Regions from separate parts of the Arthrobacter sp. 7Tela_A1 genome, predicted to be linked through region 3. Evidence: riboswitches for the same ligand, from Rfam matches in the RefSeq annotation. Region 3 holds a riboswitch; each other region holds the start of a gene.
The links. Region 3 has a riboswitch for S-adenosylmethionine ahead of TVB01_RS13905 (methionine ABC transporter ATP-binding protein). Riboswitches for the same ligand answer to the same signal wherever they lie in the genome.
Positions count from the first base shown of each region.

Region 1 (3,268 bases), on a different contig from region 3:
TTGACGGGAGACAACGCGAGCAGCATGACCTCACGCGCCGTTCCGATCGTCGGAATTCCCCAGATCGCGGCCGCCGACTGCTGGATGAGGACCCGTCGGGTCCTTCCGGATTCTACGGCCGCCGCGAGTCTTAAGCGCTCGCGCTCCCAGGGGCGAAGCCCGGCCCAGGACTGTCCATCCAGATAGACGCCGGGTCTGACCCGGACCAGCTCTCCCCTTGTGCACCGCAGTGCGAGGGAACGACGTCCGGGCCCGTCACGATCGGCATCGACGGAGAAAAGCAGGTCTGCGCTCATGGATCCAGCGTGGAATGCTGCGGGGTCAAACACGGGGTGCAGCAACGAATCTGTGGACAAGGTCAGGCCCTTGCAGCGGGCGGTCCTTGTCGGAAAAACTGCGTTAAGGGCGGAATAATCCGCTAAGGGAAAATCCGGTCATGGCGCCGCGCAGTATTTTCCCAGGAGGTCTAGAAAGTTCCGGAACGCAGCAAAACCGGGTCACAGAATGCAGTGTTTTCCCTTTGTGCAGCGTTTCGGAGGACTGAGTGCAGCAAAACCGCGGAGTGCAGCAAAACCCCGGAGTGCAGCGGAACGCCGGAGTGCAGCGGAACGCCGGCACTGAGCACGGTGGCAAGGCGGCAAGGCGCGCAGTGTGGGCGGGCTAGCCGGATCCCTGGGACGAAGCGCAACCGGATCCCAGGGAAGAAGCACAGCCGGATTCCTGGACGAAGTGCACCGAATCGCCGGAACGCGGGAAGTGGTGGCTGGGAACTAAGCACCGGGACAGCGGCCACAGCCTTCACCAAGACTGACGGGCCCGGCCCGAAGGAGAGGGGAACCCCGGCCACGAAGGCAACGGAACCTAGATCTCGACGAGACCCTTCTCAGTCCCGAAGGTCACAGACATGATGCCGGGGGTTCCCTTGGGGGAGACCCAGGTGACGCCAAGGCCGTCGAGCGGGTTCTCCACCGGCTGGCCGAGCCATTCGGTGACGCGCTGGGCGGACCCGGCAATCTTAAGGGAATCCAGGGAGACTGTGCCCGCAAAGGCACGGGAGGGATGGAGGTCGGCCTTGTCCTCATCCCAGCGGAGCATATAGGGGACCTGCGGGTCGGCGATCAGGCCGTTGATGCCGATCTGCTGCCACGTCAGTTCCTGCCCGTCGGGGAACTTGCGGTTTCCGGGGACGGCGGAGCGGCCGAGCCGTTCCTCGAAAGGTGCGAGGTCGTCCACGGCGACGCACCAGCCCATCCAGCCGCCGCCTGCCTCGGACCGGGCACGGACGGCCTGGCCAAAAGGTGCCTTGTCGGAAGCGGGGTGATTCAGGACCTCAACCACTTCCAGGTACTGCTGGTTGGCCAACGGAATGATCATGTTCCGGGTGCCAAAGCGGGGATGCACCCCGCCCTTCACAAAGTCGGTTCCAAGGGCAGAAGCAATACGTTCCGTGGTGGCCAGCAGGCCGTCGGATTCGCAGGCGTAAGAAACATGATCCAGGCGCATGCGAACATCTTGGCACGTTGTGACCTGTGTCTCGACCAAGGCAAGCCTTAGCTCCGCAAAACGTATCTGGATCTGCGGATTTTCCCGGATTCACGCTGCGTCATATGGGTTGCGCAACTCCGGCTCCGTTGGTTCTATTGGTACAGGTCATGAGTGCCAGCAGATAGCCCCGGCTTGCTGGCCGGCAACCCTCCAACCGCGGTGGGGTGCCCCGGGTGAAGACCTGGCTGGACACCACAAAGGGTGTCCCGGCAAGCGCGGGCCACACGTCTGGTACCGGAGTTCTTCCGGCATCGGTACCTGTGGGGCCCCTGGTCATTAAGGGAGCAACATGTCTGCCAACTGGTCATTCGAAACCCGCCAGATCCATGCAGGACAGGAGCCCGACGCCACCACCGGCGCCCGTGCCCTTCCCATCTACCAAACGACGTCCTTCGTTTTCCCCAGCGCAGAAGCGGCAGCGAACCGTTTCGCGCTCGCAGAGCTGGCTCCGATCTACACCCGGATCGGCAACCCCACCCAGGAAGCAGTGGAGAACCGCATCGCTTCCCTGGAAGGCGGCGTTGGGGCCCTGCTGCTTGCCTCCGGGCAGGCCGCGGAAACCTACGCGATCCTCAACCTGGCCCAGGCAGGGGACCACATCGTGGCCAGCCCCAGCCTGTACGGCGGAACGTACAACCTCTTCAAGCACACCCTGAAGAAGTTCGGCATCGACGTCACCTTCGTCGCCGACCCGGACAACCTGGACCAGTGGCGCGAAGCCGTGCAGCCCAACACCAAGGCATTCTTTGGCGAAGTCGTCTCCAATCCACGCCAGGATGTCCTGGACTTGGAGGGACTTTCCGCCGTCGCGCATGAGGCGGGCATTCCCCTCATCGTGGACAACACGCTGTCCACCCCTTACCTCATCCGCCCCATCGAATGGGGAGCGGACATCGTGGTGCACTCCGCCACCAAGTACCTCGGAGGGCACGGCACCGCGATGGCCGGCGTGATCGTGGACTCCGGCAACTTCGACTTCGCCGCCGATCCGGAAAAGTTCCCCGGCTTCAATAGCCCTGATGAGAGCTACAACGGCCTGGTGTACGCCCGGGACCTCGGGGTCAACGGTGCACTGGGCGCCAACCTGGCCTTCATCCTGAAGGCACGGGTCCAGCTGCTGCGGGACCTCGGTTCGGCAGTATCACCGTTCAACGCTTTCCTGATCGGCCAGGGTCTGGAAACGCTCAGCCTCCGGCTGGAGCGGCACGTTCAAAACGCCGTCGCCGTCGCGGAATGGCTGGAGACGCACGACGACGTCCTTTCCGTCGCGTACGCAGGCCTGAAGTCCAGCCCGTGGTACGAACGAGGCCGCAAGTACGGGCCCCGCGGCACCGGTGCGATCGTGTCCTTTGAAATCGACGGGGGTGTCGAAGCCGGCAAGCGCTTCGTCGATGCGCTCCAGCTGCACTCGCACGTGGCGAACGTCGGCGACGTCCGCTCGCTGGTGATCCATCCGGCGTCGACCACCCACAGCCAGCTGGGGGCGGAGGCCCAGACAGCGGCAGGGGTCAGCCCGGGCCTGGTGCGGCTCTCGGTCGGGTTGGAGCACGTGGATGACATCATTGCGGACCTCGACGCCGGATTCCGCGCCGCCAAGGGAGCATGAAGCACAGCGTGACAACCTATCCAGCCACAGCGCAGCACCCCGTCCACACACTCGACGGAGTGCTGCAGTACGCCTCGATCGGTGAACTCGAACTCGAGACCGGAGGGCGCCTGCCCG
Region 1 is NZ_JAXIOO010000001.1:7,721-10,988, forward strand. It holds gene TVB01_RS00045 (VOC family protein) at 862-1,503, opposite strand; SAM riboswitch class IV at 1,649-1,767, shown strand; gene TVB01_RS00050 (bifunctional o-acetylhomoserine/o-acetylserine sulfhydrylase) at 1,835-3,151, shown strand; gene metX (homoserine O-acetyltransferase MetX) at 3,148-3,268, shown strand, end outside.
Region 1: another riboswitch for S-adenosylmethionine. It lies ahead of TVB01_RS00050 (bifunctional o-acetylhomoserine/o-acetylserine sulfhydrylase); the one in region 3 lies ahead of TVB01_RS13905 (methionine ABC transporter ATP-binding protein).

Region 2 (3,268 bases), on a different contig from region 3:
GGTGTGGGCGGGGCCCTCTTCTGGGTGTCGGTCCGCGCCCTTGCCGCAGAGTACCTGGACCGTGATTCAGGTTCCATGGCGGGCCTGCTCTCCTCCGAAGCATTTGGTTCCTGGTTTTTCTGGGTGCCGGCGATGGTGCTGCTGCCCGCCGTCGGATTTGCCGGAGTCCTGGGTGCCCTCGCCCTCGCCTGTACCGCCGCCGCCGTGGTGCTGCTTTGCGCTCCGCGCAGGCGTCCGACGTCGCCGGAAGACGGTTCCGGGCCGGTTCGGGACTCGCTGCATCCACCGCGGAGCTACCGCGGCGATGTGGTCCGGATGGCTCCCCTGCTGTTTGTCGCCGGAGGAACAGCCGTGGCCGAAGCCGGCGTCGGCCTGCTGCTCCTGCTGCACCTGCAGGGAGCATTTGGGCTTGAGGTCTACCAGATCGCGCTGGTGTATCTCCCCGGCGGGATAGTGCTCACCATGCTGCCGCGGATGCTGCACCGGTTCGTGCAGCGGTACGGACGCCGCACGGGCTACGTCACAGCGAGCATCGCCTCGGCGCTGACGGCGGCCGGACTCGCCTTCTCCCCAGCACCCCTGGCCATAGCGGCGCTCTGGGTACTCACGTGCGTTTCCTGGGCGCTGTTGCTGCCGATGTACGGGGAGGTAGCCGCCGAGCTGAACCCGCGCCTCCTCGGCCGGGCGATGAGCATTCTCGGAAACGCGGGTCTGCTCGGCGCAGCCGTTGGTTCGCTGCTCGCGGGCTTCCTGTACGCCGGGGACTCCTGGCAGGCCGCCTGCCTGGTCTTCGCTGCCATCCTGCTGGCCGGAAGCGTGCTGGGACCGCTGGCGCTGGCGAAGATGGGCGTCCGGGACCGTCCCGGTCCGGACACGGCGAACACACCCCGGGAGCTGCTGCCGGAATAACGGCCGCACTCCCAAGACACCCCGTTACGAACTGTTGCGGCGTATGTACGCCGTGCACCCCGGGTTTGCACCCGCCATGCCGCGCCCCTAGATTGGTGGACAGAATCAAGAGTTCCAGCCACAGGCCCTGGCCGGCTGGACGGCAACCCTCTCGCCGTAGCGGGGTGCTCCAGGTGACGATTCGGCGGCTCCGGCGGATTTCCCGGTGCCGCAAGTACAGCACCTTCGCTGCTGCCCAGCACGGAGATGCGTCAGGCGAAGGATCCCCATGTCTCTTGAAACCGATTTTCAGCCGGCGGCACTCCGCCGTGCCTTTGGCCGTTTTCCGTCAGGTATTGCCGCGCTGTGTGCCGTGGTCGACGGCGTTCCCCAGGGGATCGTCGCCTCGTCCTTCACCGTAGGGGTGTCCATGGACCCGCCGCTGGTGATGTTCGCCGTGCAGAACACCTCCCGGACCTGGCCGGTGCTGAAGCAGGCGGGGCGCATCGGAGTCTCCGTCCTGGGTTCCGGGCACGACGGCGTCTGCCGCCAGATCGCTTCCCGCGACGGCGACCGCTTTGCCGGACTCGACCTGCACGACGCCGCTTCCGGTGCCCTGTTCCTCGACGAGGCAGCGCTCTGGCTGGAGACGTCGGTGGAGAACGAGGTCCCGGCCGGGGACCACGCCGTAGTGCTGCTCCGGGTCCATGGCTATTCCACCCACGGGGATGCCCATGAGCCACTCGTCTTCCACGGTTCGGCGTTCCGCAATCTGGCGGTTCCTGCCTTCGCCTGACCGGCGGAAACTCATCGAACCCATATGGACTCATCGAGCCCGCGCAAACTCATGAAGCACACAGCGGCTCACAGGAGTCTGTCCAGCCTGGAAACCCGTTCCGGTCTTCCGCCGGGGCCACTCCCCCGCAAATCCTGGGACGGGAGGGCGTGCTGGATGAGTTCCAGTACGGACTCCGAAAGCACAGTGCCCGGCACACCCTTCGGTGGCCGGGCACTGTTAGCTGCAGTTAAGCCTCTGCGGGCTTCTCCTGCTTCTTCTCCGGCTTGAAGTCCACGCCGGCTTCCTTGCGCTGCTGGGCGCTGATCGGCGCCGGAGCGGAGGTCAGCGGATCGTAGCCGCCGCCGGACTTCGGGAAGGCGATGACGTCGCGGATGGAGTCGGCACCGGCCAGCAGGGCCACCACGCGGTCCCACCCGAAGGCGATGCCGCCGTGCGGCGGAGCGCCGTACTTGAAGCCTTCGAGCAGGAAGCCGAACTGCTCCTGGGCGGTCTCCTCGGAGATGCCCATGACCTTGAACACGCGTTCCTGCACGTCGCGGCGGTGGATACGGATGGAACCGCCGCCAATCTCGTTGCCGTTGCACACGATGTCGTAGGCGTAGGCCAGGGCCGAGCCGGGATCCGTGTCAAAGGTGTCCACAAACTCGGGCTTCGGCGAGGTGAAGGCGTGGTGCACGGCAGTCCACTCGCCTTCGCCTGCGGCAACGTCACCGGCGGCAACGGCCGCGGCGGCGGGCTCGAACATCGGGGCGTCAACGATCCAGACGAAGGCCCAGTCCTTGGGATCGATCAGGCCGGTGCGGTGGCCAATTTCCACGCGGGCCGCACCGAGCAGGGCCCGTGCGGAGGACGCGTCGCCGGCGGCGAAGAAGATGCAGTCGCCGGGCTTGGCGCCGACCTTCTCGGCCAGGTTCTCGCGCTCGAAGTCGGTGAGGTTCTTGGCGACCGGACCGGTGAGGGTGCCGTCTTCCTGGACCAGCACATAGGCCAGGCCCTTGGCACCGCGCTGCTTGGCCCATTCCTGCCAGGCATCCAGCGTGCGGCGGGCCTGCGAGGCACCGCCCGGCATCACGACGGCGCCGACGTACGGTGCCTGGAAGACACGGAAGGTGGTGTCCTTGAAGAACTCGGTGAGCTCAGTCAGTTCCAAGCCGAAGCGCAGGTCCGGCTTGTCCGAGCCGTAGCGTGCCATGGCGTCGGCGTAGGTCATCCGGGCGATCGGGGTCTGGATCTCGACGCCGATCAGCTTCCACAGCGCCTTCACGATCTGCTCGCCGAGGGCAATGATGTCGTTCTCTTCCACGAAGCTGGCTTCGATGTCCAGCTGTGTGAACTCCGGCTGGCGGTCAGCGCGGAAGTCTTCGTCGCGGTAGCAGCGGGCAATCTGGTAGTACTTCTCGAAGCCGCCCACCTGCAGCAGCTGCTTGAACAGCTGCGGGGACTGCGGCAGCGCATACCAGGAACCCGGGGCCAGGCGTGCCGGGACCACAAAGTCGCGGGCGCCTTCCGGCGTCGAACGCGTCAGGGTCGGGGTTTCGATTTCAACGAAGCCCTCGTCGTGGAGCAGTTCGCGGGCCACCC
Region 2 is NZ_JAXIOO010000051.1:15,301-18,568, reverse strand. It holds gene TVB01_RS15440 (MFS transporter) at 1-909, shown strand, start outside; SAM riboswitch class IV at 1,013-1,132, shown strand; gene TVB01_RS15435 (flavin reductase family protein) at 1,178-1,684, shown strand; gene aspS (aspartate--tRNA ligase) at 1,914-3,268, opposite strand, start outside.
Region 2: another riboswitch for S-adenosylmethionine. It lies ahead of TVB01_RS15435 (flavin reductase family protein); the one in region 3 lies ahead of TVB01_RS13905 (methionine ABC transporter ATP-binding protein).

Region 3 (3,268 bases):
GACGCCGGATCGACCCGTCGCAGGACGGCGCGTACGCTGAAGACCCGTTGAGTTCCAACCGGAGGGAGGGCCAGAATGGCACACCGCAATGATCCCGAGGTTATATCCCGCCTGCTCTCATCCAAAGGACGCTGGGCAGTGGTGGGTCTCTCGAATAATCCGCTGCGGCCCGCGGTGGGTGTTTCCAAATTCGTCCAGGACTCGCTGGGGATGGAGATCGTCCCGGTGAACCTGGCCGGCGACGACGTCTTCGGCAACAAGGGATACACCAGGCTGGCTGAGATCCCGGGCCAGATCGACGTCGTCGACTGTTTCGTGAATTCATCCCGGGTCGGGGACATTGTGGACCAGGCCATCGAGGTTGGAGCCAAAGCCGTCTGGCTGCAGCTCGGCGTCGTGGATGAGGCGGCCGCCCAGCGCGCCGCCGAAGCGGGGCTCGACGTCGTCATGGATACCTGCCCCGTTATTGAAGCGGGACGCTTCGGGCTCTAGGACTGAGCCGGACCTGTCGGGCGCAGGTCCACCGGCAGTGAACGGTGGCTTTTCCACGCCGCGAGCATCTGGTCCCGGGTGCCGCCGGGGTGGGAGGCATGCCAGTCCCGGGAGAACCGGTTGAGCTCAAACTGAGGCCCGATTGGCCGGGCGGCGGCGGATCGGGTGGCATGCCAGTGGTCCAGGGCCGCGGCCAGCGTCGCAGTGCCGTCATTGGCCGCGAAGAACGCCCGCATGGGCGCATCAAACCGGAAACCGGGTCCCAGTGCGTTGACGAAGAACTCCCGGAGCACCTGGCTGCACGGATGTCCGGCAGGAACCACCGTATGGATCGTCAGCGGCGGGACCAGCGGCGCCGGCCGGCGCGGCGGGCGGCCGGGCGCTTCCGCCAGGGACCGTCCAGCCAGGCAAGCCGCGACGCGTGAGCTGACAGTGGCCTTTGAGCCTGCGGCGCTGAGGCCGTTTGCCCGGGCGAAGGCCTGCAATTCCTCCTTCAGCCAATACCAGCGGAGGTACTCCGTTTCGCTGAGATCGGTGGAAAGCGGCGGGCGCTGCGTCGGAATCACGCCTTCCATCCTGCCCGACGAAGATGCTGCAGGCCCCAGCCCGCGCCGTACGTGGGAAAACTCTTGGCGACCCAGGTGGTGCACGTCACGCCCGGACGCACTGCGTCATATGCGGTCACAACATTGCGCGGGCTCTCGCCAGCGGACAGCATGAACCCGTAACCATCCAGAGCGGCTGAGAGACCTGGCTCCGTGACGCCGCAGCAACCCCTTCCGTAATTCATACGGAGCAGAGGGGTGCTACCGCCAGGACCGATGGAGAAGCACCCGCTATCTTTTGGTCCCCTTCAAACGTGCCTCGGCGCGCTGAAGCCGTGGACTCCGCGGCGCGCACCTTCACAACCTGAAGGAGGAGAGCATGATCCGGATCGAGAATGTTTCGACCGTTTTTGACACCGGCGGATCCAGTTTCACCGCCGTGGACAACGTGTCCCTGGACATCCCCAAAGGCAGCATCCAGGGCATCATCGGGTTTTCCGGTGCGGGTAAATCCACGCTGCTGCGCAACATCAACCTCCTGGAACGTCCCGCCTCGGGCCGGGTCCTGGTGGACGGAACGGACCTGACAGCTCTGGCCGATGCCGAGCTGCGCGCCGCACGGCATGAGATCGGGATGATCTTCCAGCACTTCAACCTGCTGAATAACCGCACAGCCGCGCAGAACGTGGAGCTCTCGCTCAAGTTCGCGGGAGTGAAGAACGCTGCCGAACGCAGGGCCCGCGCACTGGAGGCGCTCGCCGTCGTCGACCTGTCGGAGAAAGCGCGGACGTACCCGGCGAAGCTCTCCGGTGGTCAGAAGCAGCGGGTTGCCATAGCCCGTGCCCTGGCCACCCGGCCCAAGGTGCTGCTGTGCGATGAGCCGACCTCCGCCGTCGACCCCCGCACCACCGCGTCCGTGCTGCAGTACCTCAGCGACGTCAACGCGCGGTTCGGCATCACGATCGTGGTGGTGACGCACGAAATGAACGTCATCAAAGCCATAGCGGACAACGTGGCCGTCATGGAGGAAGGCCGGGTCGTGGAGCAGTTCGCGCTCACGGAGCTGGCCCGGCCAGGGTTCACGCCGGCCACCTCGATCGGACGGTACCTGATCTCTGACGAAATCTCCCTGGACCGGGCTGCGCGCCGGGAAGGAGCCCGCGTTGCTTGAGCGCATTGCCGAAGTCTGGCCGGAACTGCTCGCCGCACTGGGGCAGACCGGCACCATGCTGCTGGTCGCGATCCCGCTGGCGGTGCTGATCGGCACCCCGCTGGGCGTGCTGCTCTACGCCCTGGGGCCGGACGGGCTGGGGCACAAACCGCGGCTGCACCGGGTCCTGGACTCTCTGGTGAACCTGGTGCGTTCCTTTCCGTTCCTGATCCTGCTGATCGCGATCATCCCCTTCACCCGCTTCGTGGTGGGAACCACCATCGGCACCGCGGCCGTCATCGTGCCGCTGACCATCAACGCCATCCCCTACTTTGCCCGGTTCGTGGAGCAGAACATCACCGCTCTGGGCGGCGGCGTGGTGGAGGCCGCCCGGTCCATGGGCGCCACCCGCGGGCAAATCGTTCGCGACGTCCTGCTGGTCGAAGCGCGTCCGGCCCTGATCAGCTCCGTCACCATCATGACCGTCAGCTTCATCTCCTACTCCGCCATGGCCGGACTGGTGGGCGGCGGCGGAATCGGTGACTTTGCCATCCGGTACGGCTACTACCGCTACGAAACCGGGCTGATGCTCACCGCGATTGTGCTGATGGTCCTGCTGGTCCAGGCCGTGCAGCTGGGCGGCTCCTGGTTCTCCCGCCGCGCTGACAAGCGCCTCTAGCTTCCCCTCCTACCGAAAGTTTCCTCCATGAGCACTCCAAGTACCCGTTTTTCCGGGCCCCGGCCCCGCCTGCTGTTGAACGCCTTCCTGATGAACACCACCAGCCACATCCGCGGCGGCCAGTGGCGCCACCCTGACGCCGAACAGCACCGCTTCAACGAATTGTCCTTCTGGACAGACCTTGCCCGGCAGCTCGAAGACGCGAAGTTCGACGCCCTGTTCTTCGCCGACGTCGTGGGCCTGTACGGAAACCACGACGGCGGCTGGGCCTCCCATGTGCGCCGCGGGCTGCAGGTGCCGGCCAACGATCCGCTGCTGCTGCTCGCAGCACTGTCCGGCGCCACCCGGAACATTGGGCTGGCGGCGACGTCCTCCGTTGTCCAGAGCCATCCGTTCCAGTTC
Region 3 is NZ_JAXIOO010000039.1:4,475-7,742, forward strand. It holds gene TVB01_RS13895 (CoA-binding protein) at 76-492, shown strand; gene TVB01_RS13900 (hypothetical protein) at 489-1,058, opposite strand; SAM riboswitch class I at 1,218-1,320, shown strand; gene TVB01_RS13905 (methionine ABC transporter ATP-binding protein) at 1,417-2,208, shown strand; gene TVB01_RS13910 (methionine ABC transporter permease) at 2,201-2,866, shown strand; gene TVB01_RS13915 (LLM class flavin-dependent oxidoreductase) at 2,894-3,268, shown strand, end outside.